Regions from separate parts of the Rhizobium sp. IY2 genome, predicted to be linked through region 3. Evidence: predicted binding sites of a transcription regulator. Region 3 holds the regulator's gene; each other region holds the start of a gene.
The links. Region 3 encodes HrcA, which represses chaperone genes, less so after heat shock. Its sites were predicted from a motif close to GTTAGCACTCNCNNNNNGNGAGTGCTAAC; they were not measured.

Region 1 (10,726 bases), on a different contig from region 3:
AGGCGGTTGACGTCGAGGCCGAGCGCGCCGAGCACGTTCTTGATTTCGCGGTTTTTGCCTTCACGAAGGCCCATGGTGATCCAGACGTTCGAGCCCTGGGTGCGGTCGAGCGTCGCCTCGATCGAGCCATAGAGCACACCGTCGACGGCGATGCCGTCCTTCAGCTTGTCGAGCGCGTCCTGATCGATCTCGCCATGGGCGCGGACGCGGTAGCGCCGCAACCAGCCGGTCGCCGGCAGTTCCAGCGCGCGGGCAAGACCGCCGTCATTGGTCAGCAAGAGCAGGCCTTCGGTATTGATGTCGAGACGGCCGATCGACATGACGCGCGGCAATTCTTCCGGCAGGTTGTCGAAGACGGTCGGCCGGCCTTCCGGATCGGCATTGGTGGTCACGAGGCCAGCCGGCTTATGATAGAGCCAGAGCCTGGTGCGCTCGATGCCGCGGATCGGCACGCCGTCGACCTCGATGCGGTCGGCGAGCGTGACGTTGACGACGGGGGTTTCGAGAACCCTGCCGTTCAGCGTTACCCGGCCTTCCATGATCATGCGTTCGATGTCGCGGCGGGAGGCGACGCCGGCGCGCGCCATCACCTTGGAAATGCGTTCGGCCTTGGCCTCGCCATCGGCCTCGGCGGCGATCGCAGCCTTTGCCGGCTTGCCACCGCCCGGCTTGGCGCCGGTCTTCGGCTCGGTGTCCCGTGAAAACGGCTTTGCGCCCGGGCGTTTTGGCTTGTCTTTGGGTGTCATTTGTTGTTTGCCTGCCTTTTGGGCCTGTCTATCAGGTCACGCATCTGCGGTTAAGTGGAAATTCGTGCGATCGTGAAGACAAATCGTTTCATGGAGATGGCGCTTGAAGAAGCGCGCGCCGCCGGAGAACGCGGCGAGGTACCGATCGGCGCCGTCGTCGTTGTCGACGACATTGCCGTGTCACGCTCGGGAAACCGCACGCGCGAGCTCAATGACGTGACCGCGCATGCCGAAATCGCCGCAATCCGGCTCGCCTGCGACGCGCTTGGGCAGGAACGTCTTGTCGGCGCCGATCTCTATGTGACGCTCGAGCCTTGCACCATGTGCGCGGCAGCCATCTCGTTTGCGCGTATCCGCAGGCTCTATTACGGCGCCGAGGATCCGAAGGGCGGCGCCGTCGACAATGGCGTGCGATTCTATGCGCAGCCGACCTGCCACCACGCCCCGGAGGTCTATTCCGGCTTCAACGAGGTGCAATCGGCCGAGATCTTGCGGAGATTCTTTTCGCAACGGAGAGAGGCGCCGTAATCAGCGGCGTCTGTGCGCGGCGCCGTCATTCCTGTCGGCGCCGAAAAAGCTATTGCAGGAGGTTCCACCACTGCTTGCCGGTGTTGGCGACCGCTGCATCCTTCTTGCGCTTCTTCTGCTTCTTGAGCTCTGGCTCGCCGAGATCATCGAGCTTTGCCGGATCGTCGACAGTGCGGTAACCGGGCGGCGGATCGGATATATAGCGGCGCTGATCGACATAGGAGCCCTTCTGCAGGGCGCGGGCTTCACGATAGGCCTTGGTCTGGGCTTCCGTCGTGCGCCGGCCGCCTTCGATCGCCGAGCTGGCGAGAGGCGAGCGGTAATTCGGATTGTCCGAGTTCGCGTCGGCCTCGGAAACGAGGCGGGCGCGGGTCTCCTCCGGCGATTCAAGCCATTGCGGATTGTCCTTGTTGGCGACCGTCGGCTGCGGCGCAACCAGGTTTTCCTTCTGCGCCTCGGCCGGCAGCACCAGCGTCGGACGCGGCGTGTACTTGACGCCCTTGTTCTTCGGGTCCGGTCCGGTCAACGACACGGACTGGCCGAGATCGTCGGTCAGCTGTTCCATGGCGGTCTTGTCGGTGCCGTAGGTCGGGCTGCTGGCGCAACCGGACACCATCGAGCATCCCGCCATGACGACAGACAGGCAGGCGCCCATACGGAACCAATGCGATGTTAACATGAAAACCCTTCCACCCCGGTGCAATCGTCGCCCAACCGGACAACCGTCCCCCTGACGCAAAAATCCGGCCATTTTCAGGCAGCTTTTACCGGATGAACCGCGAAAGCGCAATTCACCCGGTAATATTCTTCACGCGAGCGCGGCGAGTTCGCGAAGGGCGGCGGCGTCGCGGGCCGAGACATCGGGATATTCAGGATCGGAACCGACATCCCGGGTGATGCGCCAGGAGCGGGCGCATTTTTCACCCTCGGCCAGCTTCGGCACGACGCTGACCTCAGGCACCTCGGCAAGGCGGAAGGCATCCGCCGGGCCTTCGCCGGTCTTGATCTGGATCGCCGAGGTGATGCAGACTTCGGTGAAGTCCTGACCTTCGAGCGCCTTCAGCAGGTCCGGATCGGCGATGTGGACGACGGGAGCCGCTTCCAGCGAGGAGCCGATGCGCTTGTCCTTGCGCTCGATTTCCAGCGCGCCGGTCACAACCGAACGCACCGCGCGGATCTTCTTCCACTTCTCGGCCAGGTCATCGTTGCGCCATTCCTTGGCGACCGGGGCAAACTGCTCCAGATGCACTGACACGGCGGACGGGTTGCGCGACAGCCAGGCCTCCTCGGTGGTGAAGGGCAGCATCGGAGCGAGCCAGGTCACCATGCAATCGAAGATCTGCCGGATGACATGCAGGCTGGCGCGCCGGCGCAGGCTCGACGGCGCGTCGCAATAAAGCGCATCCTTGCGGACATCGAAATAGAAGGCCGAAAGCTCGACATTGGCGAAATCGATCAGCGCCCGGGCGATCTTCTTGAAGTCGAAGCTGTCATAGTTCTCGCGCACCAGCTCGTCGAGTTCGGCAAGCCGATGCAGCATCAGCTGCTCCAGCTCCGGCAGATCGGCGAGCGCGATCTCCTCGCCCTTGTCGTGGGCGAGCGTGCCGAGCATCCAGCGGATGGTGTTGCGCAGCTTGCGGTAGGCGTCGACATTGGTCTGGATGATCGTCTTGCCGACGCGCAGGTCGTCGGCATAATCCGAGGTCATCACCCAGAGGCGCAGGATATCGGCGCCGGCATCCTTCATCACTTCCTGGGGTGCGGTGACGTTGCCCTTCGACTTCGACATCTTCTCGCCCTTCTCGTCCATGGTGAAACCATGGGTGAGGACGGCGTTGTAAGGCGCACGGCCGCGGGTGGCGGCCGATTCCAAGAGCGACGAATGGAACCAGCCGCGATGCTGGTCGGAACCTTCGAGATAAAGGTCGGCCGGCCACTTCAGGTCCGGGCGGTCCTCGAGCGTGAAGGTGTGCGTCGAGCCGGAATCGAACCAGACGTCGAGGATATCCATGACCTGCTTCCAGCGGGAATGGTCGTGGTCATTGCCGAGGAAGCGTTCCTTGGCGCCTTCGGCAAACCAGGCGTCGGCGCCCTCATGTTCGAAGGCTTCGAGGATGCGGGCGTTGACGGCGTCATCGACCAGGACCTCGCCATGCTCGTCGGCAAAGACGGCGATCGGCACGCCCCAGGCGCGCTGACGCGACAGCACCCAGTCCGGGCGACCTTCGATCATGGCGCGCAGGCGGTTCTGGCCGGCGGCGGGCACGAAACGGGTGTCGTCGATCGCGCTCAGCGCGCGCGACCGCAGCGTCGTGCCGTCGGCAAGGGTCTTGTCCATATAGACGAACCATTGCGGCGTGTTGCGGAAGATCACCGGCTTCTTCGAACGCCAGGAATGCGGATACTGGTGCTTCAGCCGGCCGCGGGCAAAGAGCGCGCCGCGGGCGATCAGCTCCTTGATGACGCGGTCATTGGCATCGCCCTTCTTGCCGTTGTCGTCGATGACGCGGGCGCCTTCGAAGCCGGGGGCATCCGATGTGTAGAAGCCGCCATCGTCGACCGGGAACGGGATCTTGGTCTCGATGCCGCGCGCCTCGAGCGTGCGGACAGCCGACATCCAGGCATCGAAGTCCTCGCGGCCGTGGCTGGGTGCGGTGTGCACGAAGCCGGTGCCGGCATCGTCGGTGACGTGATCGCCATCGAGTAGCGGCACATGGAATTCATAGCCGCCGTCGAGACCCTTGAAGGGATGGGCGCAGGTCATCGCTGCGAAGTCGGCCGCAGAGACATCGCTCAGGCGCTTGTACTGCAGCTTGGCCTTGGCGAAGGATTCTTCGGCCAGCTTATCGGCAAAGATCAGCCTTTCGCCGGGACGCGGACCAAAGTCGTTCTCGGCGGCCGCCACTTCGTAAAGGCCATAAGAGACGCGCGCGGAAAAGGAGACCGCGCGGTTGCCGGGGATCGTCCAGGGCGTGGTCGTCCAGATGACCACGAACGCGTCCTTGAGCGCGGCCGGGCCTTCGACGACCGGGAATTTCACCCAGATCGTGTCGCTCTCATAATCCTGGTATTCGACCTCGGCCTCGGCCAGCGCCGTGCGCTCGACGACCGACCACATGATCGGCTTGGAACCGCGATAGAGCTGGCCGCTCGCGGCGATCTTCAGAAGCTCGCCGGCGATGCGCGATTCCGCGTGGAAGTTCATCGTCGTATAGGGATTGTCGAAGTCGCCCTCGATGCCGAGACGCTTGAACTCTTCCGCCTGGACCTTGATCCAGCCGGTGGCGAACTCACGGCATTCCCGGCGGAATTCGTTGACCGGGACCTCGTCCTTGTTCTTGCCCTTCTCGCGGTACTTCTCCTCGATCTTCCATTCGATCGGCAGGCCGTGGCAATCCCAGCCGGGCACGTAATTGGCGTCGTAGCCGCGCATCTGGAATGAGCGGTTGATGACGTCCTTGAGGATCTTGTTCAGCGCGTGGCCGATATGGATGTTGCCATTGGCATAGGGCGGGCCGTCGTGAAGGACGAACTTCTCGCGGCCGGCGGCAGAAGCGCGCAGCTTCTTGTAGAGACCCATCTCCTGCCAGCGCTTGACGAGTTCGGGCTCCTTCTGCGGCAGGCCGGCGCGCATGGGGAAATCGGTCTCGGGCAAATAGAGGGTCTTCGAATAGTCGATCTTTTCGGCTGTGTCGGTCATGTCTGACAATCGTTTTCTGGCAGCCCAGGAAGGGCGCAACGGGCGTGAAATAGCTGGTGACGGCAGCGCTCGTATCCAAGCGCCAAAAACCCGGACCTTCCGGCCGCTTAGCGCGCGCGGAAGGCCGGGCCGATAATTCGCATCGTCATCGCCAGCCAAAATTTCATCATCGCGCCGGTTCATAGGCGTTTTTGCCGGGAAAAGGAAGAGAAGAATTCGCGGCCTGCAGTCGGCATCAGCGGCTGGAATCGCCGGTGCCCCAGCGACAGCCGCGCTCAAGGCGACCTCAGGAAAAGCACAGTTTCCCATCAAGCGCACTGAGCGGCTTGACGCCCGCAAGCAGCGCCCTCGCCTCTTCTTCATCGCGCTTGATCTGGGCGACGAGCGGATCGAGGCCGTCGAATTTCAGTTCGGGTCTGAGATAGCCGAAGAAGGAGACGGAGCAAAGCTGACCGTAGAGATCGCCGCTGAAATCGAAAAGATAGGTTTCGAGCAGCGGCGCGCCATTTTCCGTCACCGTCGGGCGGCGGCCGTAGCTGGCGACGGCATCGTGGAGCGTGCCGTCTTCGAGGCGGAAACGCACGGCATAGATGCCGGCGGCAAGATCGACCTCGGGCGGCAGGCGCATATTGGCTGTGGGGAAACCGAGCTGCCGGCCGAGCTTTTCGCCGTCGATCACTTCGGCTTCGACCGTATAGCGGTAACCGAGCATGCCGGCGACTTCGCTGACATTGCCCTCCTTCAGCAGCGCGCGGATATGGCTCGACGAGACAACATCGGCGTTTTCATCGCGAAAAGCATCGATCAGGGTGACGCCGAAGCCGTAGCTATGGCCGGCATTCATCAGGAAGGCGGGGCCGCCCTCGCGGCCGCGGCCGAAATGGAAATCGAAGCCGGTGACGACTTCGGAGGCGCCGAGCCAATCTTTCAGGATCGAATGGATGAAATCATCGGCCGAGCGCTGCGAGAATTCGTAGTCGAAGGGATATTCGATGACGGCGCTGAACCCCAGCGTTTCCAGGATGCGGGCCTTCAGCGGCGCCGGCGTCAGGCGGAAGACCGGCGTCTGCGGCCGGAAGACCGTGCGCGGATGCGGCTCGAAGGTCAGTACCAAAGCGGGGATACCGCGGGCCTTGGAGATTTCGAGCGCGCGATTGAGCACCGACTGATGGCCGCGATGCACACCGTCGAAATTGCCGATGGCAATGACGCCGCCCTTCAGATGGGCGGGCAAGGGTTCGCGGGTTTCATTGCGGTGGAAGACGGTCATCGGCTGGCTTCTCTTCATGCAAGGCGGGGCATCCACCACTTCGGCGCGGCGCTTTCCCGTTCGAGATAGGCGTGGAGGATCGCCTCGTCGGTCTCGCCGTTCAAGGTGTATTCCTTGGCGTGGATACCGCCGCTGATGTAGAGAAGGTCGAGGCCGTAATTCAAGGCGCCGCGCACATCGGTCGGCATGCCGTCGCCGATTGCCAGCACGCGCTCGACCGGGAAATCGCCGCGAAGCTCGCGGGCAGCGGCCAGCGTCGCCTCGTAGATCGGCTGGTGCGGCTTGCCGGCGATGCGGGTGCTGCCGCCAAGCTGCTCGTAATAGGCGGCCATGGCGCCGGCGCAGGGGATCATGCGATGGCCGCGCTCGACGATGAGGTCGGGATTGGCGCAGATCATCGGCACGTCGCGGGCTTTGAACTCGAGAAGCATGTCGGTGTAATCCTCCGGCTTCTCCGTCTCGTCGTCGAAAAAGCCGGTGCAGACCAGCGATTGCGCTTCGCCCGCCGGCCGGCGCTCGACGCCAATGCCTTCGAGTAGCGCTTTGTCGCGCTCGGGGCCGAGCAGAAAGACCGTCTTCGGCCCTTCGGAGATCAGCCGGCGCGTGACGTCGCCCGAGGTAACGATCCGGTCATAGGCGCTGTCGGGAACGCCGATCTGGCGCAACTGCTCGACCACCTGCCAGGAAAGGCGCGGCGAATTGGTGATGAGGACGACGGCGGCGCCGCTTGCGCGGGCCGCTTCAAGGGCGGCAGCCGCCTTCGGAAACGGATCGACGCCATTATGAACGACGCCCCAGACATCGCAGAGCACCACATCATAGTGACCTGTTATGTTAGAGAAGTTTTCTATCCGCTTGGCCATTCCGATTTCCCGATTTGCTTTGGTCACGGTGACATTGCAAAGGCGCAAGGCGATGGCAAGGCATTTTCTTCGCTGCCGGGCCAATGCGAAGATCCCAAACGGCAATCCGATGGCGCGGATGGCAAATGGGGCTTGCCGATCTCATCCCGAAGCGGCAGATCGTCAAGGGCGGACGGACTCCGGCAAAGCCCGGTCGCGCCATGGTTTCGCCTGCAATCTCCGACTATTCTCCGGTCTCTTCACAATTCCGGCACAAAAATTCGTGATTGCTCTCATTGACTCCTTTCGGAGCCATCCCTAAATGCTCGTCGCTAGCACTCACCGCAAGGGAGTGCTAACACCTATCCATGTGGGCCGCTCCGGTCCGCGAATGTCATTCGATCGAGGGATTAGACAATGGCAAGCACCAATTTCCGTCCGCTTCACGACCGCGTCGTCGTTCGTCGCGTCGAGTCCGAAGAAAAGACCAAGGGCGGCATCATCATTCCCGATACCGCCAAGGAAAAGCCGCAGGAAGGCGAAATCGTCGCCGTCGGTTCCGGCGCTCGTGACGAGTCCGGCAAGGTCGTTGCACTCGACGTCAAGGCTGGCGACCGCGTTCTGTTCGGCAAGTGGTCCGGCACCGAAGTCAAGATCAACGGCGAAGACCTTCTGATCATGAAGGAAGCCGACATCATGGGCATCATCGGCTGATCGGCCGACCTGCTTTCCCGAAATGGCTGACGGGCCTTTTGCCCGAACAACTCGAATTCAGGAGTCACAAACATGGCAGCTAAAGAAATCAAGTTTGGCCGCACCGCGCGCGAAAAGATGCTGCGCGGCGTCGACATTCTCGCCGATGCAGTCAAGGTCACGCTCGGCCCGAAGGGCCGTAACGTCATCATCGACAAGTCCTTCGGCGCACCGCGCATCACCAAGGACGGCGTCTCCGTCGCCAAGGAAATCGAACTCGAAGACAAGTTCGAAAACATGGGCGCCCAGATGGTCCGCGAAGTTGCTTCGAAGACCAACGACATCGCCGGCGACGGCACCACGACTGCAACCGTTCTTGCCCAGGCGATCGTTCGCGAAGGCGCCAAGGCCGTTGCCGCCGGCATGAACCCGATGGACCTGAAGCGCGGTATCGATCTCGCCGTGGCCGAAGTCGTCAAGGATCTCCAGGCCAAGGCCAAGAAGATCAACACCTCGGAAGAAGTCGCCCAGGTCGGCACGATCTCCGCCAATGGCGAACGTCAGGTCGGTCTCGACATTGCCGAAGCCATGCAGAAGGTCGGCAACGAAGGCGTCATCACGGTTGAAGAAGCCAAGACCGCCGAAACCGAACTCGAAGTCGTTGAAGGCATGCAGTTCGACCGCGGCTACCTCAGCCCCTACTTCGTGACCAACCCGGAAAAGATGATCGCCGACCTCGAAGACGTCTTCATTCTCCTCCACGAGAAGAAGCTGTCGAACCTGCAGTCGATGCTGCCGGTTCTCGAAGCCGTCGTCCAGACCGGCAAGCCGCTCCTCATCATCGCTGAAGACGTCGAAGGCGAAGCCCTTGCAACGCTCGTCGTCAACAAGCTGCGCGGCGGCCTCAAGATCGCTGCCGTCAAGGCGCCTGGCTTCGGCGACCGCCGCAAGGCCATGCTCGAAGACATCGCCATCCTGACCGGCGGCACCGTCATCTCCGAAGACCTCGGCATCAAGCTCGAATCCGTCACGCTCGACATGCTCGGCCGTGCCAAGAAGGTGTCGATCTCCAAGGAAAACACCACGATCGTCGACGGTTCGGGCGCCAAGTCCGACATCGAAGGCCGTGTTGCCCAGATCAAGGCGCAGATCGAAGAAACCACCTCCGACTACGACCGCGAGAAGCTGCAGGAACGTCTTGCCAAGCTCGCCGGCGGCGTTGCCGTCATCCGCGTCGGCGGCTCGACGGAAGTCGAAGTGAAGGAAAAGAAGGATCGCATCGACGACGCTCTCAACGCGACGCGCGCTGCCGTTCAGGAAGGCATCGTACCGGGCGGCGGCGTTGCCCTGCTGCGTTCTTCCGTCAAGATCACCTCCAAGGGTATCAACGACGACCAGGAAGCCGGCATCAACATCGTTCGCCGTGCTCTGCAGGCTCCGGCTCGCCAGATCGCTGAAAACGCTGGCGACGAAGCTTCGATCGTCATCGGCAAGATCCTCGACAAGGATCAGGACAACTGGGGTTACAACGCCCAGACCGGCGAATATGGCGACATGATCGGCATGGGCATCATCGACCCGGTCAAGGTCGTTCGCACCGCCCTGCAGGATGCAGCTTCCGTTGCATCGCTGCTGATCACCACCGAAGCCATGATCGCCGAGCTGCCGAAGAAAGACGCTCCGGCTATGCCGGGCGGCATGGGCGGCATGGGCGGTATGGACATGATGTGATAGGCCAACGGCCTTTCACAGCATCGTTCATGAAACCGCCCATCATCTAAGATGGTTCAGCGCGTCAAGCGCGCTGAACTGGCGGTATGGACATGATGTGATAGGCGAAAGCCTGCACTGACACCATTCCGGCATCCGGAACAGGAAGGGCGGCCCTCGGGTCGCCCTTTTCGTTTCCCTTACGGCACCGCCGATGTCTTTTCAGCCGCTTCCGATTTCAGGAATGATGCAGCGGCGATTCGACCACGCGGCACGCCCGATTCAGCTGATCAACCCATCTAACCAGCCGTCTATTGCCCGCCCCCGGGCCGAAGCTTGCGTGAAGCTTGCGTCGCTGCACCTTTGCAGTATGCCGACATCGGTGCGAGATCGCGGCGTTGCCGTGCCGTTTCCGGCCTCCGCATCAGGTGAAAACGCTTCCAATGCCCTCGAAGATGATCCTCCACCGCCGATTCTCCTGAAATGTCCCGGAAGCGCGGCCTCACGAGAAATGATCCCGATCCGAATACCCCTTAAAAAGCCGTTGCCGTTTGGCCAAAAGCTCCTATAAATCCGCGCTGCAATTAAAGTGCGCCCGGCGATAATTTTTCGCTAATAGACGAGGTCGGAGCGCGAAACGGCGATACGCGAATGTTCGGCTTCAACGGCTCCGCTTCCGGAGGCCGTGAACGCGGTGACGATTGCCGGATGGGCGGACATCATGTCCGCAGCGACATGATCCTGTTTCTTTGTGTTTGCCGAACGTGCGGCGGAGAAGCCGCATGCGAACGGGAGAACGCCTTGTTTAAGATCGCCAAAGCCAATGCAGCCCTGCCCCTGATGCCCGGCTCGCTTGAGGACACCAATCAAAATCACGAGATGCTGGCGCAGTTTTCCATCTCCGAAAGCTGGATCGGAGATTTGTCGAGCGGCATGCTCCGCCTCGGCGAATGGAGCGGCATGCTGCATGGCCTCTCCGCACAAGAATGCGGGCTGTTAAGCCTGATACGCTGCTACGATACCAAAGACCGCAGCCACATATTGGAGCTGTTCGAACAGGCGGCGACGCTCAATTCCTCCTTCTGTTTTTCGACGACGATCATCATGCCGAATGGCTTCCGCCAGCCGCTGTTCTGCATGGGCGAGTCGAACGGGCTCGAAGAGAAATACAGCGGCAGCATGTCCGGCGTCTTCATCTTCCCGCGCTTCAAGCTTGAAGGCGCAAGGCAGATCACAA
Region 2 (10,726 bases), on a different contig from region 3:
CCATGCCAGGTATTACTGGTGATGATGAATGATGCCACTCTTCGCAAGATCGACCTCAATCTGCTGCTGGCCTTTTCGGTGCTGATGCAGGAACGCAATGTCAGTCGCGCCGCAGAGCGGCTGCTGCTTGGCCAGCCCGGTCTTTCGGCCGCTTTGCGGCGCCTGCGCGAGGCACTGGATGACGAATTGTTCGTGCGCGTCGGCCGCGGCCTGCAGCCGACGCCGCGGGCCCTTTCCATCGCCCCGGCGATCGAGGATGCGCTGTCGGGCATCGAGCGTGCCATCCGCCCGCAGGCCGAATTCGATCCGGCCAGCTGGCAGGGCGAGTTCCGCATCGGCATGTGCGACAATCTTGAATCGGCCTTCTTCGGCCCGCTTGCCGCCCGTCTTCTCCAGCTCTCACCCGGCGCCCGGCTGATCGGCATCGCTTCCGACAAACGCGATGCCGCGCGCCGGCTGGACGAGGGCGTCTTCGACTTCAGCGTCTCGGTGCACGAAGAGCCGGCCTCCTGGCACATCCGCGCGCCGCTGTTCGATCAGGCCTCGATCTGCATCTACGATGAAGCCCAGCTCCGGCTGAAGGCGCCGTTGAGCCTCAAGGATTTCGCCAATGTCGCCCATGTCACCGTTTCGTTCGAAGGCAATGCCGCGACCAGCATCGATAGCGCGCTGAGCCGCACTGGCCACGTCAGGCAGGTGGTGGCGACGGTGCCGCGTTTTTCCGCCTTGCCGACGGCGCTCATGGCCATGCCGGCCATCGCCACCGTGCCGGAATCGATCGGTCGCTGCATGGCGCAATTGCATGGGCTGACGATCTGCCAGCCGCCGCTTTCCCTGCCGGCCGATCCCGTGACCATGCTCTATCGCCGCGTCGACCAGGCGGACGGCCGGGCGCGCTGGTTCCGCGGCCTGTTCCTTGACGTCGCCAGCGTGGCGCTCGAAGCCTCCGGCTGCCGCGTATCGATATCGAGAGCTGCGGCTTGACTCAGGGGTGATTGCATCGAGATTGTCGCCCCGGCCGCCGTCTATTCAATGACCGATTTGAACCACGTACAGAAGGCTGAAATTGATTTTTGGGGGGAAGCCCTGCAGATCAGAAAATAGCTCTCCTGTGCGAGAATCGCGATGTCCGAGAGCACGATCAGGTCGCCATTCTCGATTTCGCGGCGGCATAACTCGACCGGGCAAAGTGCCACGCCATGACCGGCAATGGCGGCGGTTGCGAGCAAATTGAAGTCTTGAAACACCGGCCCCCTTAGCGTTGGCGTCAACGGCACGCCCGCCTTGTCGAGCCACTGCGCCCAATGCGCTGTGGTCTCGTCGTGGAGCAGGTCTGCCGTTGCGATCTGTGTCGCGTGGTCGATGCTGCCCTTTCTTTCAAGATAGCGCGGACTGGCGACAGGTTGAGTGGCGCGGGAGAAAAGCTGGTGGCAAACGACGCCTTCGAAGGTGTCGGCGCCAAGCGTAATCAGTACATCGCAGCCGGTTTCACGCAGACGCTGTTCGGCCATGGCGTAGACCACCTTTATTGTGACATCCGGATGCTTCGCCAGGAAATCGCTGAGCGATGGTATCAGCCATCGCGTCGCGATGGACGGGATGCAGCCGACGGTGATCTCGGATCTCGTCCTGAGCTTCAATAATTCCGCTTCTGCGGAAATTCTTTCAAGACTGCTCGATAGGGTTTCGGCAAAGCTTTTGGCCTCGGGTGCGAGCCGCACGCCGCGTTTTTCACGCAGAAACAAGGCACGTCCGAACCATTCCTCCAAATGACGGATCTGATGGCTGATCGCGGCATGCGTGACGCGCAATTCGTCGCCGGCGCGTGAGAAACTTGAAAGACGCGCTGCCGCTTCGAAGGCTCTCAATGCGCCGAATGGAAGTGTCATCTGTAAGTTTTCCTCAGCTATCCGATAGAAATCATCATTTGTCAGAATATGGAGATCACCAGTATGGCTGAAGGAAGCGGATCTGAACAGTATCGCTGACGTGTCAAATTTTCTTACACCAGGAGAGCGAAATGTACGTGCGCAGCCTGAAGGATGTCGAAGCAACCGACTATTTTGTGGAATGGGGCAATGGGACGAGCCACCGTTTGCTGACGGAAAAGGACGGGATGGGTTTTACCGTGTGTCATACGATCGTGCGCGCCAACACCGTTTCGCTTCTCGAATACCGGCAGCATCTCGAAGCCTGCTATTGCATCGCCGGCGAGGGCGAGGTGGAGGATATGGACGGCACCGTCTTTCCGATCCGTCAAGGCGATATCTATGTGCTCGACAAGCATGACAAGCATCTGCTGCGCGGCGGCCGTGACCAGGATATGATCCTCGTCAGCGTCTTCAATCCGCCGCTCGAGGGATCCGAGCGCCATAATCTGAACGACCCCTCGGGATCGGCTTATTGAGATCAGCCTATAAGGGAAAGTGCGCGGTTTTCTGACGGTCAGTCGGCCTGTTACAGCTCGCCTTTATGAAAATAGGCTTCGAGCCGGTAGCCGTCCGGGTCGATGATGAAGGCGGCGTAATAGAATTGTCCGTAATCCGGCCGGATCCCCGGTTCGCCATTATCCGTGCCGCCGGAGGCGACGGCCGCCGCGTGAAAGGCATCGACCGCAGCCTCGTTCGGGGCGACGAAGCAGAAATGCAGCCCGGATCGCAGATCGGCAACAACGGGGTGTTCGACCTGCATCACCCAGAGGCCGACCCTTTCCGGGCCGTAGCCGATCATCGTGTCGGAATTGGACAGCCGCTCATATCCGAGCGGCGCCAGCGCCGCGTCGTAGAAACGGCGGGCTCTTTCGATGTCCTTTACGCCGATGGAGACATGATCGAACATGGACGCAAACTCCCTGACTTCCCTTGGTCTCCGAAGGACGGCTCATCCCTCAAGATGGCACGACGCCAACATCTTTCAACCGCGGTCCGAAGTCAACGAAAGGGCGTCGTTCAAAAAGGCTGGCGATCCGCTCGAGCGTCCTGGCGAAGAAATCGGCGCGCCGAAATTACCGCTGTTCAGCGCAAGTTCTGCGACGCTGTCACTTGATTTGGGGGAAGGGCGGAGTAGGGTCCGGATCCTAGCGCCACGGGTGAGCCGGCGGGGTGTCCCGAGCGATCTGCGCAGCGTCGGATAGCCTGAGCCATTCCTTCCGGTATCCGATGTTGAGAAGATTGAAGGACAGCATGTCTCTCCCGGCCTGCGAACGGCTCGCGCCGATCACGGCATGGTCCGCGTGCGTCGGAACGCTCGCGTGATAGACGGTCCACGAACGGGCGGGTTCGATCCGGCGGTCGCGTCCAATGTCCACGGCGTAGTGGCCGGCCGCGCCGCCCTTGTTATTACCGACAGCAAAGGCGTTCGGTCTTCCTTCGTCTTCATGGCTGTTCACGATGTCAACCTTCCGTCATTCGGGCCGTGGCCAAACGTTGTCTCGATCAGTGTTGCGCCGCTGCCGGGCGATAGGTTTACCGGCTCCAGGCTGTCTTCCGTCGTGACCCGCTCGTGACGTTCGTCGTCGCTGCGGATGCGGTATTGCAGCAGATTGCCTCTCGGAGGCAGCGTGGCGGTAATGCGGTATGTGTCGGAGAGCTTGGAAGGCACGATCAGGAACCCGTCCTTCAGCCGGACGGTCTGCCCAACCTTGAAGATATGTGTTGCTGGCTCGCGTCGGACCGAACGTCCATTGCGTTGCGGAGTGCGCGTAGCGGTCATGACGGTTTGTGGTCCTTTTCGAGCGCGGTTTCGAGATCTGACGGATGGATAGGCATCATCTGCAGTGTCGAACTCTGTGCGGCGATCGCCGGCAGGTGGATGAAGGCGCCGATCCGTCGCCAGGCAAGCCTGGAAACGCCATCGATCAATTCCTCGTCATAATCGACGCGATATTCCCCTGCTGGCTGTGCCCCGTCGAAACCTGGCAGGCGGAAAGGAGATGAAAAGTGGACGACGGTTTGTGTGGTGCGACTTGTCATGACTGAAGCCTCCGCAGGAAACACCGATGCATTTCCTGTATCGTTGAGATCCGAACCGGACGAACTCGACGCTGCCGGTACATCCGCGGTCAGCGCCAAGCTCATTCCGGATCGAATACGCGAAATGCACGCCGGAACGACGTCATATATTCGCTATCGAGAATTCGGTGGTGTATGGCGGGTCGTAGGTCTCTGACACCGCGAAGCCAAGTCGGCCAAATCGACGAGGCTTATCGTTACGCCTGGATTACGTTTAAATCAAGATAAATTCGGATTTATCTATAAAAAACGCCAAATTAACTCCGTGGTCACGCAAATAAAATGGAGCGTAATGGCTCAAGAAATTCTATTCAATTCATAATTATTACAAAACATCCCGCCGAAATGATTTCCTGATTTTTCATGCGTGAATAATATTTATTGGCACTCCTATCAATCGAGTGCCACGGGTGCTATTTATGTGTTGCAGCCGCCATATGCGCCGGCAGCAGAAAGACCTCTATGAAATTCCGTTCACTTCACGACCGCGTCGTCATTCGACGTGCGGAAGGCGATGTCAAATCCAAGGGCGGGATCATCATTCCAGACGCCGCCAAGGAAAAGCCGCAGGAAGGCGACGTGGTCGCAGTCGGCCCGGGCCTGCGCGACAACAACGGTAATCTGATCCCGCTCGACGTTAAGGTCGGTGATCGCATTCTGTTCGGAAAATGGTCGGGGGCAGAGGTCACGATCGAGGGCGAGATCCTTCTGATCATGAAGGAGACCGACATCATGGGCATCGTCGAAAAGATCGGAGTGGCCTCTCAAAAGGCCGCCTGATCGACCGCATTCCGATCCGTATCTCAAGACCGAACTGGACCAATATTATGTCTGCCAAGGAAATCAGATTCTCCACCGATGCACGCGATCGCCTGCTGCGCGGCGTCGAATTGCTCAACAATGCCGTCAAGGTCACGCTTGGCCCCAAGGGCCGCAACGTCGTCATCGACAAGGCCTATGGCGCACCGCGTATCACCAAGGATGGCGTCACTGTCGCCAAGGAAGTCGAGCTAGCCGACAAGTTCGAGAACATGGGCGCGCAAATGGTGCGCGAGGTGGCGTCGAAGACCAATGATCTTGCCGGCGACGGCACGACGACGGCGACGGTGCTCGCGGCCTCCATCTTTCGTGAAGGCGCAAAGCTCGTCGCTGCCGGCATGAATCCCATGGATCTCAGGCGCGGCATCGATCTCGGCGTCGTTGCGGTGGTCAAGGAGATCCAGGCGCGGGCGAGGAAAGTCAAATCGTCAGGCGAGATCGCCCAGGTCGGCACCATTGCCGCCAATGGCGACGTCAGCGTCGGCGAGATGATCGCCAAGGCGATGGACAAGGTCGGCAATGAGGGCGTCATCACCGTTGAGGAGGCGCGCACCGCCGAGACCGAACTCGACGTCGTCGAGGGCATGCAGTTCGACCGTGGCTACCTCTCACCCTATTTCGTTACCAATGCCGAGAAGATGCGCGTGGAACTGGAGGACCCCTATATCCTCCTTCACGAGAAGAAACTCGGCAGCCTTCAGGCGATGCTGCCAATTTTGGAAGCCGTCGTGCAGACCGGCAAACCGCTTCTGCTCATCTCCGAGGATGTCGAAGGCGAGGCGTTGGCGACGCTGGTCGTCAACAAGCTGCGCGGCGGCCTGAAGGTCGCGGCCGTCAAGGCGCCGGGCTTCGGCGACCGCCGCAAGGCCATGCTGGAAGATATTGCCGTGCTGACATCAGGCCAGATGATTTCCGAGGATCTCGGCATCAAGCTCGAAAACGTCACGCTCGATATGCTCGGCCGCGCCAAGCGCGTGCTGATCGAGAAGGAGAGCACCACGATCATCGACGGTTCCGGCGAGAAGGCGGCCATCCAGGCGCGCATCCAGCAGATCAAGGCGCAGATCGAGGAGACCACCTCCGACTACGACAAGGAAAAGCTGCAGGAACGCCTGGCGAAACTGGCCGGCGGCGTCGCAGTCATCCGTGTCGGCGGTGCGACCGAGACGGAGGTCAAGGAAAAGAAGGACCGCATCGACGACGCGCTGAACGCGACCCGTGCGGCGGTCGAAGAGGGCATCGTGCCGGGCGGCGGCGTGGCACTGTTGCGCGCGAAGTCGGCGCTGACGGGTTTGACCGGCGAGAACGCCGACGTGACGGCCGGCATCTCGATCGTGCTCAGGGCGCTTGAAGCCCCGATCCGGCAGATCGCCGACAATGCCGGGTTCGAAGGCTCCATCGTCGTCGGAAAACTCGCCGGCAGCAATGATCACAATCAGGGCTTCGACGCACAGACGGAGACCTATGTCGATATGATCGAGGCCGGCATCGTCGATCCGGCCAAGGTCGTACGCACCGCTCTGCAGGACGCCGGCTCGATTGCGGCGCTTCTGATCACCGCCGAGGTGATGATCGCCGACATTCCCGCAAGAGACTCTGCCCCGGCAGCCGGAAATGGCGGCATGGGCGATATGGGATACTGAGGCCAGCCTGAACCGGTCCGGCGTCGCCGGACGGCGCAACCCGAACAGTAGACAGGGAGAATTCCAATGTCCGTGCAGAGCAGCAGCAAGACATCGATTACCCAGCGTTTCGACAATTACCAGCCATCCAAGACGCTTCTCGTCTGGGCCTGCGTCGTCACGGCGATCGCCACGATGATCATCGGCTTCAGCTGGGGAGGCTGGGTCACAGGCGGCACGTCAAGCAAAGCGGCAGCCGCCGCCGGCGATACCGCACGCGGAGAATTGGCGTCGGCCATTTGCGTCGAGCGCTTCAAGGCGGCGCCGGATGCGAGCGCTAAACTGATCGAGTTCAAAGCGCTTAACGATGGCTACAAGCAGCGTCAGTTTGTCGAGGCGGGCGGCTGGGCAACCATGCCTGGGCAGACCTCGTCCGACAGCCGAAGTGTTCAAGGCTGCGCCACTGCGCTTGCCGTCTGACACCGTTCTTCCAGAGCGCTCCGATATATCTGCGGAGCGCTCCCACTGTTGAAGCAGGAAATGACCCATGATCCGCTTTGAAAAAAAGAGCGACCCGCAGCCAGCCGCAGACGACGCCGGCGGCGAAAGCCTCAAGAAAGTCCCTGAGGCATCAGCCGACGGGCAGAAAAAAGCCGCCAACGACAGCACGCGTCGTCGCGCGCCGCGGGCGGCGGAAGATGACGACCGGCTTATCTGAGCATAGCGTCACACCGCGGTTGACGGCCTAGCGATAATCCAGCCAGACCCCGCCGGCGTCGGCGGACTGCACGCAGTTTTCCACCCAGCGCACCCCTTCCAGCCCGGCATCGACATCGGGAAAGACCAGATCTTCAATGCCCGCCGGCGCGAGGCCGCGCGCTCTGTTGATGGCAAAGCCGAAGCGACGGTAGAGGTTTGCCCAGGCTTCGAAAAGGCCTTCCGGATGGCCGCCGCCGATGCGGTCGTCGATCCTGGCCTCGGGATAGAGATAGTCCATGCCGCGCTCGAGAATGCGGGCGGGTTCCCCCTGGATCTCGTAGGAGAGTTGGTTCGGCCGCTCATCCCACCATTCGATGCTGGCCTTCGAGCCGACGATGCGGATCTTCTGGCCGTGCATGGAGCCGGCATTGACGGCGCTCGACCAGATGGTGGCGATCGCGCCATTGTCGTATTCCATCAGGGTCACCGCATTGTCCTCCAGCGGCGCGCGGCTTTTGACGAAGCTCTGGCGGGTGCAGAGGAGGCGGCTGATCTTGAGGTGCGGCAGAATGACCTTGGCAATGTAGAGCGGATGGGTTCCGACGTCGCCGAGGACATAGCTGGGGCCCGCGAATTTCGGATCGACACGCCAGCGCGTCGACGGGTTCTGCTCCTCGACCGCAGCACTGTGGAAGCCGTGGGCAAATTGCAGGTTGACGATGCGGATCTCACCGAGATCGCCATTCCTGACCATGGCGCGCGCCTGCTCGATCATCTGATGGCCGGCATAGCCATAGGTCACGCCGACGATCCGACCGCGCGCTTTTGACAGCGCCTTCAACTCCTCGGCTTCGGCGATGGTAAAGCAGAGCGGCTTTTCGCAGATCACATGCAGATCATGTTCGAGAGCTGCCTTGCAGATCGCGAAATGGGTATTGTTGGGAGTTGCGATCGACACCGCTTCGATACCGTCGGCGCGTGCGGCTTCGGCGGCAAACATCGTCGCATAGTCCGGGTAGCTGCGGGCTGCGTCGAGCCCGAGATCGAGACCGAAGGCGCGCCCGCGCTCGGGATCGATATCGAAGGCACCCGCCGCAAGGGCAAAGACGTCGTCGCGATGCGCCGCCGAGCGATGAATATAGCCGATCTGGCTGCCTTTGCCGCCGCCGACCATGCCCCAGCGGATCGGCTTTCGCCTGTCATTCGTCATAGTGTTTTCCCTAAAAACCAACGGACCTGAGGTAATCGCGGCTTTGCTTCACATCGTCGAGGCTGCCGGCGACATTCCTCGGATCGCGCTCCTGCTCGACGGTGATGAAGCCGTGATAACCGATCTCCTCGAGCGTCCGCTTGACGGCGGGGTAGTCGATGATGCCGCGGCCGATCGGGCACATCACGCCCTGTCCGCAGGCCTCGAAGAAGCGGATCCTTTCACCGAGCACGCGGTCGAAGACGGCCTGGTCGATATCCTTGAAATGGACGTAGTCGAGCCGGTCGGCATAGCGGCGCAGCGTCTCCACCGGGTCCATGCCGGCATAATAAGTATGGCCGGTGTCAAGGCAGAATCCTGCGACTGCCTGCGGAATGTCGTTCGCCACCCGCTCGATCTCGTCGGCGAATTCGATATAGCCGCCCGCATGCGGATGGATGACGGCGCGAACGCCGTATTTGCGCTGAGCAAGTTCGGCGATCGCCGTGATGTTGGCGATCATCCCGGCCCAGGCCTTGTCGTCGAGGCGCGGCGCACGATCGGAATGGCCGGCGGCATAGTCTCGCTCGTCATGGCCCCAGTCCATGACCGTGAGATAGGGCGTCCTGAACCGCTGGCCCGCCACCTGTTCCGGCTGCGGCAGCCGGGTGATCACGGCGCAGATTTCGTCGGTCTGCCGCAGCAATGTCTCCCGATTGTCGGCGGAGACCAGATCGTCGAAGATCGTGCCGGCGACGATGAACAGATTGCGTTCGGCAAGCGCCTTGGCGACCAGCGCATCATCGAGCGGCACGTAGCCGTAGGGCCCGAGCTCAAGGCCGCCATAGCCGGCGGCGGCGGCCTCGTCGAAGACGCGCTCCCAGGCGGGAAGGTTTGGATTGTTGACGTCATCAACGCCCCAGCAGCAGGGGGCCGTCGTAATCGTGATGGTCACGGTTCTGTTCCTGATAGTGGTGATCTCGAGGGTCAGCCGCGTTTCCCGGGCCAGTATTTGTCGACATATTTCTGGATTTCGGCGCGCATGAAGCGGCCGGATTCATCGGCGCGGTCTTCCCAGCCGAAGACGCAGGCGGTGATGATGCCGTCGAAGCCGACAGCGGCGAGCGAGGAGAAGAACACATCCCAGTTGATCTCGCCCTGGTACATATCCATGTGCTGATGGATCGTCACCTTGGCGCCCGGCGGGTTGATGATGTAGCGCAGCCCTGACGACGCCTTGTGATTATAGGTATCGGCCACATGCACATGGGCGATCAGCGGGCCGGCATCGCGGATCATCCGCGCCATGTCGTCACCGAAATAGAAAGTATGCGGCGCGCAATAGAGGAACTTGACGTTCTTCGAGCCGATGGTCTTCAGCATGTCGATCGCCGGATGCAGCGTTTCGCACCAGTCTTCCGGATGCGGCTCCATGTTGAGCGTGACACCCTCGCGCTCGAACACCGGAACGAGTTCTTCCATCGAGCGCCACCAGGCTGCCTCGCTGTGCTCGTGGGTGTGCATGCCGCCGCAGCAGTTGGAGCGGTGGCTGCGATCCGGTGACGGGCCGCGGCCGAATTCCGAGTTCATCGTATCGCAGCCCATTTCGGCCGCGATTTCGATCGCTTCCTTCCAGTAGCGCACCGCCGCCTGCCGCTCATCCTCATGCGGGCTCGCCCAACGATACATCGGCAGCAGCGAGGCGAGCTGGACGCCATGATCCTTCAGCGCAGCCTTGAATTCCGCGATGCGTTCCTTGTGTGCCCGCGGGCGCACCCACCAGGGCAGAAAATCGTCACGCGGCGAAAGCTCGATATGCTCATAGCCGAGCTCCGCCGCCTTGCGGCAGAGGTCGTTGAGGTTGAGGTGACGGTGCATATGCGGGTCGAGTGCGATCTTCATCTGGTTCCTCCGTCATCCCCAGCCATCGCCGGCGGACGCTCCTTGATCTCGTTTCATGCTTCCGGTGCTCCTCCCGGATTGCCGCCACGATACTGCCGCGGCGCCTCGATATTCCAATGCTTCGATGATCAAATTTGATCATTGACCGTGCGAAGCGCGGATGCTCTGCTGTGTCAGCTTTGGGAGTTAATAAGCCTGTGACGAAGGTGACTTTGAAGGATGTGGCCCGGGAAGCCGGCGTCGGCACCGCGACGGTGGAGCGCGTCCTCAATAATCGCGGCGGCGTTCGGCCGGAGACGGTGGAGAAGGTGTTTCTAGCGGCAAGACGGCTTGAATACCGGCAAAGCCTGCCGGTCGCCCATCGCGGCCTGATCCGGATCGAGGTGATCCTGGTTCGCCCGGAGACCAGCTTCTATTCGCGCCTGAACCGGGCGTTCGAGCGCATCGCCGCCTCGCTCGACGACAGCATCGTCGTTCACCGCACC
Region 3 (10,726 bases):
TTTTTCTTTCCATGCGTGTCAAAATAGCCCGAACGGGGAATCTCCTTGATTCAAAAGCGATTCTTTTTTGACGCTGGTGTGACGCCCGAAAAGGGCAGGCGGAGTCAATGGCCGCTTCTTAATTTTGCGTAAAATTCATCGTTGATATTGCCTTTTGATCCTGCCTAAATGGCTTTCAACAAAGGGCGCGGACATCACCTGCAGAGGCTCGGTCTTAACTGCCACGTCGGCAGGGCGATAAGTTTGTGCCCTTTGTTACGGAGCATTGCGTTTCCGTTTTTTCAAGCACTTGACGGATTTGGGCCGTAACGTGGCTGTTACGGAGCGGGGATGTTTTGTGCCTTCAGCGGCCACACGTTTAAGGCGAGACCGCAGGAGAGGGTTAAAGTGATATTGCGTTCGGGCTGGTCGGCCGAAAACGAGGATCGACCGCCAGCCTGGCACGGAAAGCCGCTGAAGGTTCCGCATGAATGCGGTCCCTGCAACGGAATTCTGTTGCCGGTCCCTTCGGGGGCAGTGTTTGAGTGAACCGGCAGGTGAGCGGCTTCATGAGGATGCCGTCAGCCCGCCAAAGCGGGGAATGATCGGGCGGCTATTTTAGCGGAAGCCGCCCGGTGGAATTGAAAGGCGGCATTATGCACATGAATACGATGACGACGGGCGGGCTCGACAATGGGGATGCGGCACCGCAGACGTTCGGCACCATTCGCCTGGAAGTGGGGGAAGCAAAGGCGGACATGAAGCACAGCATCTTGTTTGAGCGCGTCAGCGCGCGCTTGAAGGCCCAGGTCGGTCCTGACGTCTATGCCAGCTGGTTCGCCAGGCTGAAGCTGCATTCGGTATCGAAGAGCGTCGTTCGTCTCTCGGTTCCCACGACCTTCCTGAAGTCGTGGATCAACAATCGTTATCTCGATCTCATCACCGGTCTGTTCCAGGCCGAGGACCCGGAAATTCTCAAGATCGAAGTCCTGGTGCGCACGGCAACGCGCAGCGGCACCAAGGCGCTCGACGAGGCGGTTCAGCCCGAGCCGGTCGTTGCCCCCCAGATGCGCCGCCCGACGAGCGCCCAGCCGGCCGGTCAGGCCGTCCAGCAGGCGGTGTCGGCTGTTGCTGCGGCAAGGCCCGCAAGCTTCGGTTCGCCGCTCTTTGGCTCGCCGCTCGATAGCCGCTTCACCTTCGATACCTTCGTGGAAGGCAGCTCGAACCGGGTCGCGCTTGCGGCTGCCAAGACGATCGCGGAAGCCGGTTCCGGCGCCGTGCGCTTCAATCCGCTCTTCATCCATTCGACGGTCGGCCTCGGCAAGACCCATCTGCTGCAGGCGGTCGCCAATGCGGCGGTTCAGAACCCGAGGGCGCTGCGCGTCGTCTATCTGACGGCCGAATATTTCATGTGGCGCTTCGCCACCGCAATCCGCGACAATGATGCGCTGACGCTGAAGGATTCGCTGCGCAACATCGATCTCCTGATCATCGACGACATGCAGTTCCTGCAGGGCAAGATGATCCAGCATGAATTCTGTCATCTCCTCAACATGCTGCTCGACAGCGCCAAGCAGGTCGTCGTTGCTGCCGATCGTGCGCCCTGGGAGTTGGAGTCGCTCGATCCCCGCGTCCGTTCGCGCCTGCAAGGCGGTGTCGCGATCGAATTCGACGCGCCGGATTACGAGATGCGTCTCGAAATCCTCAGGCGTCGCCTTGCTGCAGCCCGGCTCGAAGATCCATCACTCGAAATTCCGGCAGAACTGCTCCAGCATGTCGCCCGCAACGTCACGGCCAGCGGCCGCGAACTCGAAGGCGCCTTCAACCAGCTGGTCTTCCGCCGCTCCTTCGAGCCGAACCTGTCGATCGAGCGCGTGGACGAACTGCTCGCCCATCTGGTCGGCTCCGGCGAGCCCCGCCGGGTGCGCATCGAGGATATCCAGCGCATCGTCGCCAGGCACTACAACGTCTCGCGCCAGGAACTGGTCTCGAACCGCCGCACCCGCGTCATCGTCAAGCCGCGCCAGATCGCCATGTATCTGTCGAAGACGCTGACGCCGCGCTCCTTCCCGGAGATCGGCCGCCGTTTCGGCGGTCGTGATCACACGACCGTGCTGCATGCCGTACGCAAGATCGAGGAACTGATTTCGGGAGACACCAAGCTTTCGCACGAAGTCGAGCTTCTGAAGCGGTTGATCAACGAATAATCGACGATTCTCTTCTGAATTCGACGGCCGGAAGCGATTCCGGCCGTTTTCCTTTATAAGTTTTTTATTCTATACCTCCGGCGCATCCAGTGCATGTCAAAGACTGAAGCGCTGAAATGAGCGCGTGGGAGGAATGAATGAGTTTCGAAAAGATCGCCGTTCTCGGCCTGGGCAAGGTCGGACGGCTGGCGGCGACGCTGTTGCATGAAGGCGGCTTCGAGGTGATCGGCGTCGATGCGCAGCTGCCGCTGAGCGACGTCCCCTTCAAGTGCCGCACCGGCGATATTTCAGATCCCGCGGTGATCGGCGAACTGCTCTCCAGTGTCGAGGCGGTGCTGTCTTGCCTGCCTTATCATTTGAACATCGAGTTGGCGCGCGCCGCCCATCTTGCCGGCATTCATTATTTCGATCTGACCGAAGATGTTCCCACAACCAATTTCATCATCGAACTGTCGAAGACCGCCCGCGGCCTGATGGCGCCGCAATGCGGCCTGGCGCCGGGTTTCGTCGGTATCGTCGGCGCGAGCCTGGCCGACGGCTTCGATCGCTGCCGTTCGATCCGCATGCGCGTCGGCGCCCTGCCGCAGCACCCGACCGGGCTGCTCGGCTACGCCTTCAACTGGTCGCCCGAGGGCGTCGTCAACGAATATCTGAACGACTGCGAGGTGATCGAGGGCGGTGTCCGCAAGCTGGTCTCGCCGATGGAATGGCACGAGACCGTCTATGTCGGCGGCGTCAAGCTCGAAGCCTTCACCACCTCGGGCGGTCTTGGCACCATGTGCGACACCATGCTCGGCAAGATCGACAATCTCGATTACAAGACGATGCGTTATCCCGGCCATATGGAGCTGATGAACTTCTTCTTCCACGAACTGCTGATGCGCGACAAGCGCAAGCTCGCCGGCGAGATCCTGACCAACGCCAAGCCGCCGGTTGAAGACGATGTCGTCTATGTCCATGTCGCCGCCGAGGGGACGGAGAATGGCAGCCTGCGCCGCAAGGAATTCGTGCGCGCCTATTACCCGATCGAGATTGCCGGCGCCCGCCGCACCGCAATTGCCTGGACGACCTCGGCCTCGGTCGTGGCCGTCATCGAAATGGTCCGCGACGGCCTGCTGCCGGCGACCGGCTTCCTGCACCAGGAGCATATTCCGCTGGAGATGTTCTTGAAGACGCCGACCGGCAGCCTGTTCAAATCAGGCGCGACCAGCCACGGCTGATAAATGCGCTCCAGCGCGGCGGCGATATCGATGCCGCCGCGTTGTAAATTCGCTCGTCGTATTGAGGTCAGCAGGCGAGATCGGCGACGACGGAATCGAGGATCAGCATGCCCGACGGCGTGCAGCGCAGGCGCGAATTGCCGATCCGCTCGATGAATTTGTGTTCCAGCAGGAATTCCTCGCGTTTCGGGTCGAGGTCGCGGCCCGAAAGCTGCTGCCAGCGGGCAAGATCGACACCTTCCCGGAGCCGCAGCCCCATCAGCAAGAGCTCGTCGGACTGTTCCTCGAAGCCGAGCCGCTCCTCGTCGAGAATGCCGTGGCCGTCGCGCTCGACCATGTCGAGCCAGGCTTCCGGCTTGCGCTCGGTCGCCGTGGCGATCTTCTCCGGGCCGCGTGTCAGCCGGCCATGGGCGCCGGGGCCGATGCCGGCATAATCGCCGTAACGCCAGTAGGTCAGGTTATGCCGGCTTTCGGCACCCGGCCGGGCGTGATTGGAAACCTCATAGGCCGGCATGCCCTCGCGCGCGGTGATCTCCTGCGTCGCCTCGTAGAGCAATGCCGATTGCTCGCCGTCCGGCACGACCAGCTTGCCCGCCTTGTGCAGGCCGTAGAAGGGCGTGCCTTCCTCGATGGTCAGCTGATAGAGGGAGAGATGGTCGACCGCATAGGAGATAGCCTCCTTCAGCTCTTTCTCCCATTCCTCGACCGTCTGCTGCGGCCGGGCATAGATCAGATCGAAGGACATGCGGGGAAAAATGTCGCGCGCCAGCCGGATTGCTTTCAGCGCGTCGGCGACATCATGCAGACGGCCGAGGAATTTCAGGTCCCGATCATTCAGCGCTTGCACGCCGAGCGAGACACGATTGACGCCGGCGGCCCGATAGCCGCGGAAGCGGTCGGCCTCGACGCTCGAAGGGTTGGCCTCCATGGTGATTTCGATGCCGGCAGGCACGTGCCAGTGCCGGGCAATGCCGTCGAGAATGGCCGAGACCGTTTCCGGCTTCATCAGCGAGGGCGTGCCGCCGCCGAGGAAGATGCTGGTGACCGTCTTCGGCCCGCTCATCGCCCGCACCGTTGCCATCTCCTTCAAGAAGGCAGCGGTGAAGCGCTCCTGATCCACCGGCTGGTGGCGCACATGGCTGTTGAAATCGCAATAGGGACACTTCGCCGCACAGAAGGGCCAATGCACGTAGACGCCGAAGCCGGGCTCACCGGTATCGGGCAAAAGTGCTGCATCGCGCGAGCTGCTTGGCGTGTCTGATGTGCCCACGTACCGACCTTATGCCTCCAGGCAGGTTTCGACGAAGAGTTTGAAGGCGCGGGCCCGGTGCGACAGCGCTTGCGGCTTGCCGACGTTCCAGCCGTGTTTTTCCTCGCCGCTCATTTCGCCGAAGGTGATGTCGTAACCCTTAGGCTGGAAGACCGGATCGTAGCCGAAGCCCTGGGTGCCGCGCGGCGGCCAGACGACGCTGCCTTCCACCTCGCCACGGAACAGCTCCGTGTGCCCGTCCGGCCAGGCGAGGCAGAGCACGCTGATGAAACGTGCGGTGCGCTGTTCCGGCTTCGTCGCGCCGGCATCCTGCAGCGCCTTTTCCACCTTGGCCATCGCCATGTCGAAATCGCGCGTGCCGTCGGCCCTCTCCGCCCAGTTGGCGGTGTAGACGCCGGGATCGCCGCCGAGCGCGTCGACCACCAGTCCGGAATCGTCCGAAAGCGCCGGCATGCCGGCGGCATTGGCCGAGGCGACCGCCTTGATCGTCGCATTCTCCTCGAAACTCGTGCCGGTCTCGTCAGGCTCGACGAAATTCAGCTCCGCCGCCGATTTGGCGGTGAAGCCGAGCGGCCCGATCAATTCCTGGATCTCGCGGATCTTGCCGGCATTGTGGCTGGCGACGACGATGGTCTTCGTTTCAAGCTTGCGCATTCAGATATCCTGTTCGATGCCCCAGATTTTAGCCTCTGCGCATTCCAGGCTGTTGCCGGCCGGATCGCGGAAATAGATCGAGCGGCCGCCGTTCGGCCAGCGCACCTCGGATTCGATCGCCACGCCCGCCGCCGTCAGCTTCTCGGCCATGGCGTCGATATTGCGGCCGGATACCCGGAAACAGGCATGGCCCTGGCCGGTCGTGCCGTGCGGCGGCACCTGCAGGGCATCAGGCGCCGGCGGCTTCACCGTTTCCTCGGGGTTGAAGATCAACAGAACGCCGGGCCCGCAGCGGAAGAAGACATGCCGGTTGGCGGCGCGGGCGATCTTCTCCAGTCCGAGGACGTCTTCGTAAAACGCCTCGGCCTGATCGAGATCCCGCGCATAGAGCGCCGTTTCCAACATGCCTTCCAGCATGGGGTTCATCCTTCGACGGCTTGCTTCTGCAGCGCCACCAGTTCGCCGATGCCGTTTCTGGCAAGCTGCATCAGCGAGGTGAATTCGCCCTCGCTGAACGGCGTGCCCTCGGCCGTGCCCTGGATCTCGACGATCCCGCCGGTGCCGGTCATGACGAAGTTCGCATCGGTCTCGGCCGAGGAATCCTCGAGGTAATCGAGATCGATCACCGGCTGGCTGGCGAAGATACCGCAGGAGATGGCGGCGACATGATCCTTCAGGACCCGGTCGACCTTGATCATGTTGCGGCTTTCCATCCATTTCAGGCAGTCGTAAAGCGCGATCCAGCCGCCGGTGATCGAGGCGGTCCGCGTACCCCCATCGGCCTGGATGACGTCGCAGTCGAGCGTGATCTGCCGTTCGCCGAGCGCCTGCAGGTCGACGACGGCGCGCAACGACCGGCCGATCAGCCGCTGAATTTCCTGGGTGCGGCCGCCCTGCTTGCCGGCGGCGGCCTCGCGCTTCATGCGCTCGCCGGTTGCCCGCGGCAGCATGCCGTATTCGGCGGTGACCCAGCCCTTGCCGGTATTGCGCAGCCAGGGCGGCGTCTTTTCTTCAAGGCTGGCCGTGCAGAGCACATGCGTATCGCCGAACTTGACCAGGCAGGAGCCTTCCGCATGCTTGGAAAAATTGCGCTCGAACGAGACCTTGCGCATCTGGTCGATTTTTCTGCCTGAAGGCCGCATTCTTATCTCCTGGGGTTTGTTGACCGCTTCTACGATTGGCGGCGCCTATTTGCAAATTCCCTTTTGCCACGGGTGCGAGTTTGACTTACTTTTCGGGAAGTATCATCAGCGCGGGTTCTTAAGCTTCATGGGCATCAGGTCGACGTCGGTTTCGGATGCTGTTGCCGCACTGGACGAGCGCTCCAGGGAAATTTTTCGGCGCATCGTCGAAGGCTATCTGGAAAGTGGCGAGCCGCTCGGTTCGCGCAACCTGTCCCGTCTTCTGCCGATGTCGCTGTCGCCGGCCTCGGTGCGCAACGTCATGAGCGATCTCGAAGAGCTCGGCCTGATCTATTCGCCGCATGTCAGCGCCGGACGGCTGCCGACCCAGATCGGCCTGCGTTTCTTCGTCGATGCCTTCATGCAGGTCGGCGACCTCTCCGCCGAGGAGCGCGCCAACATCGACCGGCAGGTGCGGGCCGAAAGCGGCGGCAATCCGGTGGAATCGATGATGAACGAGGCAAGCCGCATGCTGTCCGGCATTTCGCGCGGCGCCGGCCTCGTCATCACCTCGAAAAGCGATCCGGTGCTGAAACATGTCGAGTTCATCCGGCTCGAACCGACCAAGGCGCTGGCCGTGCTCGTCGGCGATCACGATCAGGTGGAAAACCGCATCATCGAGCTGCCGGCGGGCGTCACCTCCTCGCAACTGACCGAGGCGGCGAATTTTCTCAATGCCCATATGTCCGGCCAGACGCTGCCGGAACTCCGCAAGCAGTTGAGCCGGCTGAAGGATGACGTCCGCCACGAGCTCGATGCCCTGTCGCGCGATCTCGTCGAGCGCGGCATCGCTGTCTGGGCCGGCAGCCCGGACGAGGGCAAGCCCGCGCAACTGATCATCCGCGGCCGCGCCAACTTGCTCGAGGGGCTGGCCGGCGCCGAGGATCTCGACCGGCTGCGCTTGCTGTTCGACGATCTCGAGAAGAAGGACAGCCTGATCGAGATTCTCAATCTCGCCGAAACCGGTTCCGGCGTGCGCATCTTCATCGGTTCGGAAAACAAGCTCTTCTCGCTGTCCGGCTCGTCGCTGATCGTCGCGCCCTATCGTGACGATGACGATCGCATCGTCGGTGCCGTCGGCGTCATCGGCCCGACGCGGCTCAATTATTCCCGCATCGTGCCGATGGTGGATTACACCGCCCAGCTCGTCTCCCGCCTTTCGCGCAATCAGCTTTGACGCCGCAACTGGCGAACGTGCGGAATTTTCGCTTCTTTGTCACGCAGACTTGATTTTTTTCGGTCAAACCTCGATATCGGGCGCATCTGAAGACACCAACCGGAGACCGTCATGACCGATGACACGACGAAAAACGGACCTGACGCAACTGCGGCCGATGCCGCAGCCGACGCTGCCGCCTACGTCGAGAACGATATTGCGCAGGAAGAGGCTGCCCAGCCGGACCCGCTCGAGCTTCTGAAAGCCGAAAACGGTGAGCTGCGCGACCGCTATCTGCGCCTTGCCGCCGAGATGGACAATCTGCGCCGGCGCACCGAGCGCGAAGTGAAGGACGCCAAGTCCTATTCCGTCGCGGGTTTTGCGCGCGACATGCTCGCCGTCTCGGACAATCTGCGCCGCGCGCTTGATGCCATCTCTCCGGAGACCAAGGCCGCGGCCGATGCCGGCCTCAGCACCCTGATCGAAGGTGTCGAGATGACCGAGCGCGCCATGCTGTCGGCTCTTGAGCGCCACGGCGTTCGCAAGCTGGAGCCGGTCGGCCAGAAGTTCGATCCGAATTTCCATCAGGCGATGTTCGAGGTGCCCAACCCCGACGTGCCGAACAATACGGTCGTCCAGGTCGTGCAGGCAGGCTTCACCATCGGCGAACGCGTGCTGCGCCCGGCCATGGTCGGCGTCGCCAAGGGCGGCCCCAAGCCGGCCGAAGCCGAAACCAATTCCGTCTTCGACGAGAAGGACGCTTAAGGACGTTTCCCTTCCGCTCAGGAAGGGAAACCAAAGCTTCAGATGCGGGCGAAACGTTCGATCAGCAGATCGAAGAAGCCGTCCGCATCGACATGGCGCATGACCTTGGCATTGCGCTTGCGCTCGGTCACATGCCACCAGTCGACGACGGTCATGCCGACGGTGAGTTCGGACCGGACCTCGATCTCGACATTGCAGTCCCGACCCCTGAAGAGCTCCGGCTTCAGCAGATAGGCGATCACGGTCGGGTCGTGCAGCGGCCCGCCGTCGGAGCCGTATTTCTCGATATCGAACCGCTCGAAGAATTCCAGCATCTCGACCATGGCCTTAACAGGCGCCGTGCCGATTTCGGCCATGCGCTTCACCCGGTCCTTGCGGGTCAGCAATTGGTGAGTGACGTCAAGCGGCATCATCACGATCGGCACGCCTGAGCGAAAGACGATATCGGCGGCCTCGGGATCGACATAGATGTTGAATTCGGCGGCCGGCGTGATGTTGCCGCCCTCGAAGAAGCCGCCGCCCATCATCACCAGTTCGCGGATGCGGGGAACGATGTCGGGCGCCTTCTGGAAGGCCAGGCCGATATTGGTGAGCGGCCCGAGCGTGCAGAGCGTCACCGTGCCTGTCGGCTCGCGGCGCAGCGTCTCGATGATGAAATCGACCGAATGGTCGGGCTGCAGCGCCATCGTCGGCTCGCTGAGGTCGGGCCCGTCGAGGCCGGTCTTGCCGTGCACATGTTCGGCCGTCACCAGATTGCGGGCGATCGGCGCGTCGGCGCCGGCGAAAACCTTTGTCTCCCGCCGGCCGCAGAGCTCGCAGACGATGCGCGCATTGCGGCTGGTGAAGGAAAGCGGCACGTTGCCGGCGACCGTCGTGATCCCCAGCACCTCCAGCTCCTCGGGACTGCCGAAGGCCAGCATGATGGCGGCCGCATCGTCCTGGCCGGGATCCGTGTCGATGATGATCTTTCTTGCGCTTGCCATTCCGATCGTTCCATCCTCGCGGGTGCGCTTTGCCTCGGCATGCACCGATTTGTTCATTTCCCGTCACAAATCAGCACAGTCCGTGCGGGCATGTTTTGATGCGAGGCAGCCGCCGCTTTGTCAAGCAAGCAGCCGGCGGCACCGCTTTAAAATTGTGAGGTGGCGCCGGCACGTCGCACCGTGCCTTGCAGCACTGGACTGCTCTCCCCATATTAGCGGCATCCGGACGCTGCGTTTAAGGTCCGGGATGGTCGCTTGCATCAAGGACTTGAAAAGAGATGAGCCGCATTACCCCTTTCGCCAGCCCGCTGCTTCTGGGCTTCGATGCCATGGAAAAGACGCTGGAGCGCATTTCCAAGGCGAGCGACGGATATCCGCCCTACAATATCGAGCGCATCGCCGCCGACAACGGCGCCCCGGAACGTCTGCGCATCACCCTTGCCGTCGCCGGTTTCAGCGAGGAGGAACTCGATGTCTCCATTGAGGAGAACCAGCTTCTGATCCGCGGCCGCCAAGTGGAACAGGGCGAACGGGACTATCTCTACCGCGGCATCGCCGCCCGCCAGTTCCAGCGCACCTTCGTTCTTGCCGACGGCATGCAGGTGCTCGGCGCCGGCCTGAAGAACGGTCTGCTCTCCGTCGATCTAATTCGTCCGGAACCCGCGCGCATGGTCAAGAAAATTAACATTTCGGTTTCACAGTAGCACAACGGTTTGTCGAACCGTTGGTCCCTTCTTCCGGAGGAACAGGAATGTTGATGAAAGAAGCCACGTCTCACTTGACCAAATCCGAGCTTGCCCACATCGGCAACGGCGAGGTCGCCTACATCAGAAAAATGCGCACCGAAGAGGTCGCCAAGTGCTTTCCCGAGGCGCCGGATATCGATCCGAACGTCGATCTCTGGGCACTCTTCGGCGCCGACGGCACGCCGATCCTCTTGACGGACAACCGCTCCAGCACCTTTTTCAAGGCTGCCGAGGACGAACTGAAGACGGTCAGCCTGCACTGACCGTCAGATGGTGTCCGTCGCGTTTCACCGCTCTTGCAGTGCGCGGTCGCTTATCCGATTTTGCTGCGGTCGGGGCTGATGTCACGATATATGCGCGTAGCCTGCTTTCGACGTTTTCCGTGCGATGATGTTGGAAGCTCCAGGATTCGGTATCAAATCCCACCAGACTGACAGGGTTATGGCAACTGTGCGCCAGTAGGAGAGATTGGCGTCGGGTTGGATTAGTGACCGCATTGGGGCCGGAGAACGAACCCGCTGCGCGGGAGGGCGTCTGCGGTTGAGATAGAGGGCATAGGCTGGAG

Region 1: groES (co-chaperone GroES) is a predicted target of HrcA. The motif match lies at 7,418-7,446, and genes of this name have one in related genera.
Region 2: groES (co-chaperone GroES) is a predicted target of HrcA. The motif match lies at 4,391-4,419, and genes of this name have one in related genera.

What each region holds. Positions count from the first base shown of each region.
Region 1 covers NZ_JBLKNU010000009.1:193,873-204,598, forward strand. The annotation lists gene ACMUVN_RS24820 (pseudouridine synthase) at 1-746, opposite strand, end outside; gene ACMUVN_RS24825 (nucleoside deaminase) at 837-1,274, shown strand; gene ACMUVN_RS24830 (hypothetical protein) at 1,324-1,953, opposite strand; gene ileS (isoleucine--tRNA ligase) at 2,083-4,974, opposite strand; gene ACMUVN_RS24840 (bifunctional riboflavin kinase/FAD synthetase) at 5,261-6,244, opposite strand; gene ACMUVN_RS24845 (TIGR01459 family HAD-type hydrolase) at 6,259-7,107, opposite strand; gene groES (co-chaperone GroES) at 7,504-7,800, shown strand; gene groL (chaperonin GroEL) at 7,873-9,510, shown strand; gene ACMUVN_RS24860 (hypothetical protein) at 10,291-10,726, shown strand, end outside.
Region 2 covers NZ_JBLKNU010000013.1:18,003-28,728, reverse strand. The annotation lists gene ACMUVN_RS28970 (LysR family transcriptional regulator) at 22-984, shown strand; gene ACMUVN_RS28965 (LysR substrate-binding domain-containing protein) at 1,026-1,889, opposite strand; gene ACMUVN_RS28960 (ectoine synthase) at 2,021-2,407, shown strand; gene ACMUVN_RS28955 (VOC family protein) at 2,458-2,838, opposite strand; gene ACMUVN_RS28950 (hypothetical protein) at 3,077-3,388, opposite strand; gene ACMUVN_RS28945 (hypothetical protein) at 3,385-3,711, opposite strand; gene ACMUVN_RS28940 (hypothetical protein) at 3,708-3,971, opposite strand; gene groES (co-chaperone GroES) at 4,473-4,790, shown strand; gene groL (chaperonin GroEL) at 4,838-6,472, shown strand; gene ACMUVN_RS28925 (hypothetical protein) at 6,539-6,931, shown strand; gene ACMUVN_RS28920 (hypothetical protein) at 6,999-7,169, shown strand; gene ACMUVN_RS28915 (Gfo/Idh/MocA family protein) at 7,197-8,360, opposite strand; gene ACMUVN_RS28910 (TIM barrel protein) at 8,371-9,294, opposite strand; gene ACMUVN_RS28905 (sugar phosphate isomerase/epimerase family protein) at 9,327-10,241, opposite strand; gene ACMUVN_RS28900 (LacI family DNA-binding transcriptional regulator) at 10,439-10,726, shown strand, end outside.
Region 3 covers NZ_JBLKNU010000008.1:305,529-316,254, forward strand. The annotation lists gene dnaA (chromosomal replication initiator protein DnaA) at 636-2,186, shown strand; gene ACMUVN_RS23820 (saccharopine dehydrogenase family protein) at 2,324-3,406, shown strand; gene hemW (radical SAM family heme chaperone HemW) at 3,474-4,676, opposite strand; gene rdgB (RdgB/HAM1 family non-canonical purine NTP pyrophosphatase) at 4,686-5,330, opposite strand; gene ACMUVN_RS23835 (VOC family protein) at 5,331-5,756, opposite strand; gene rph (ribonuclease PH) at 5,753-6,472, opposite strand; gene hrcA (heat-inducible transcriptional repressor HrcA) at 6,600-7,688, shown strand; gene grpE (nucleotide exchange factor GrpE) at 7,800-8,432, shown strand; gene ACMUVN_RS23855 (nucleoside hydrolase) at 8,471-9,415, opposite strand; gene ACMUVN_RS23860 (Hsp20 family protein) at 9,694-10,119, shown strand; gene ACMUVN_RS23865 (DUF1150 family protein) at 10,167-10,424, shown strand.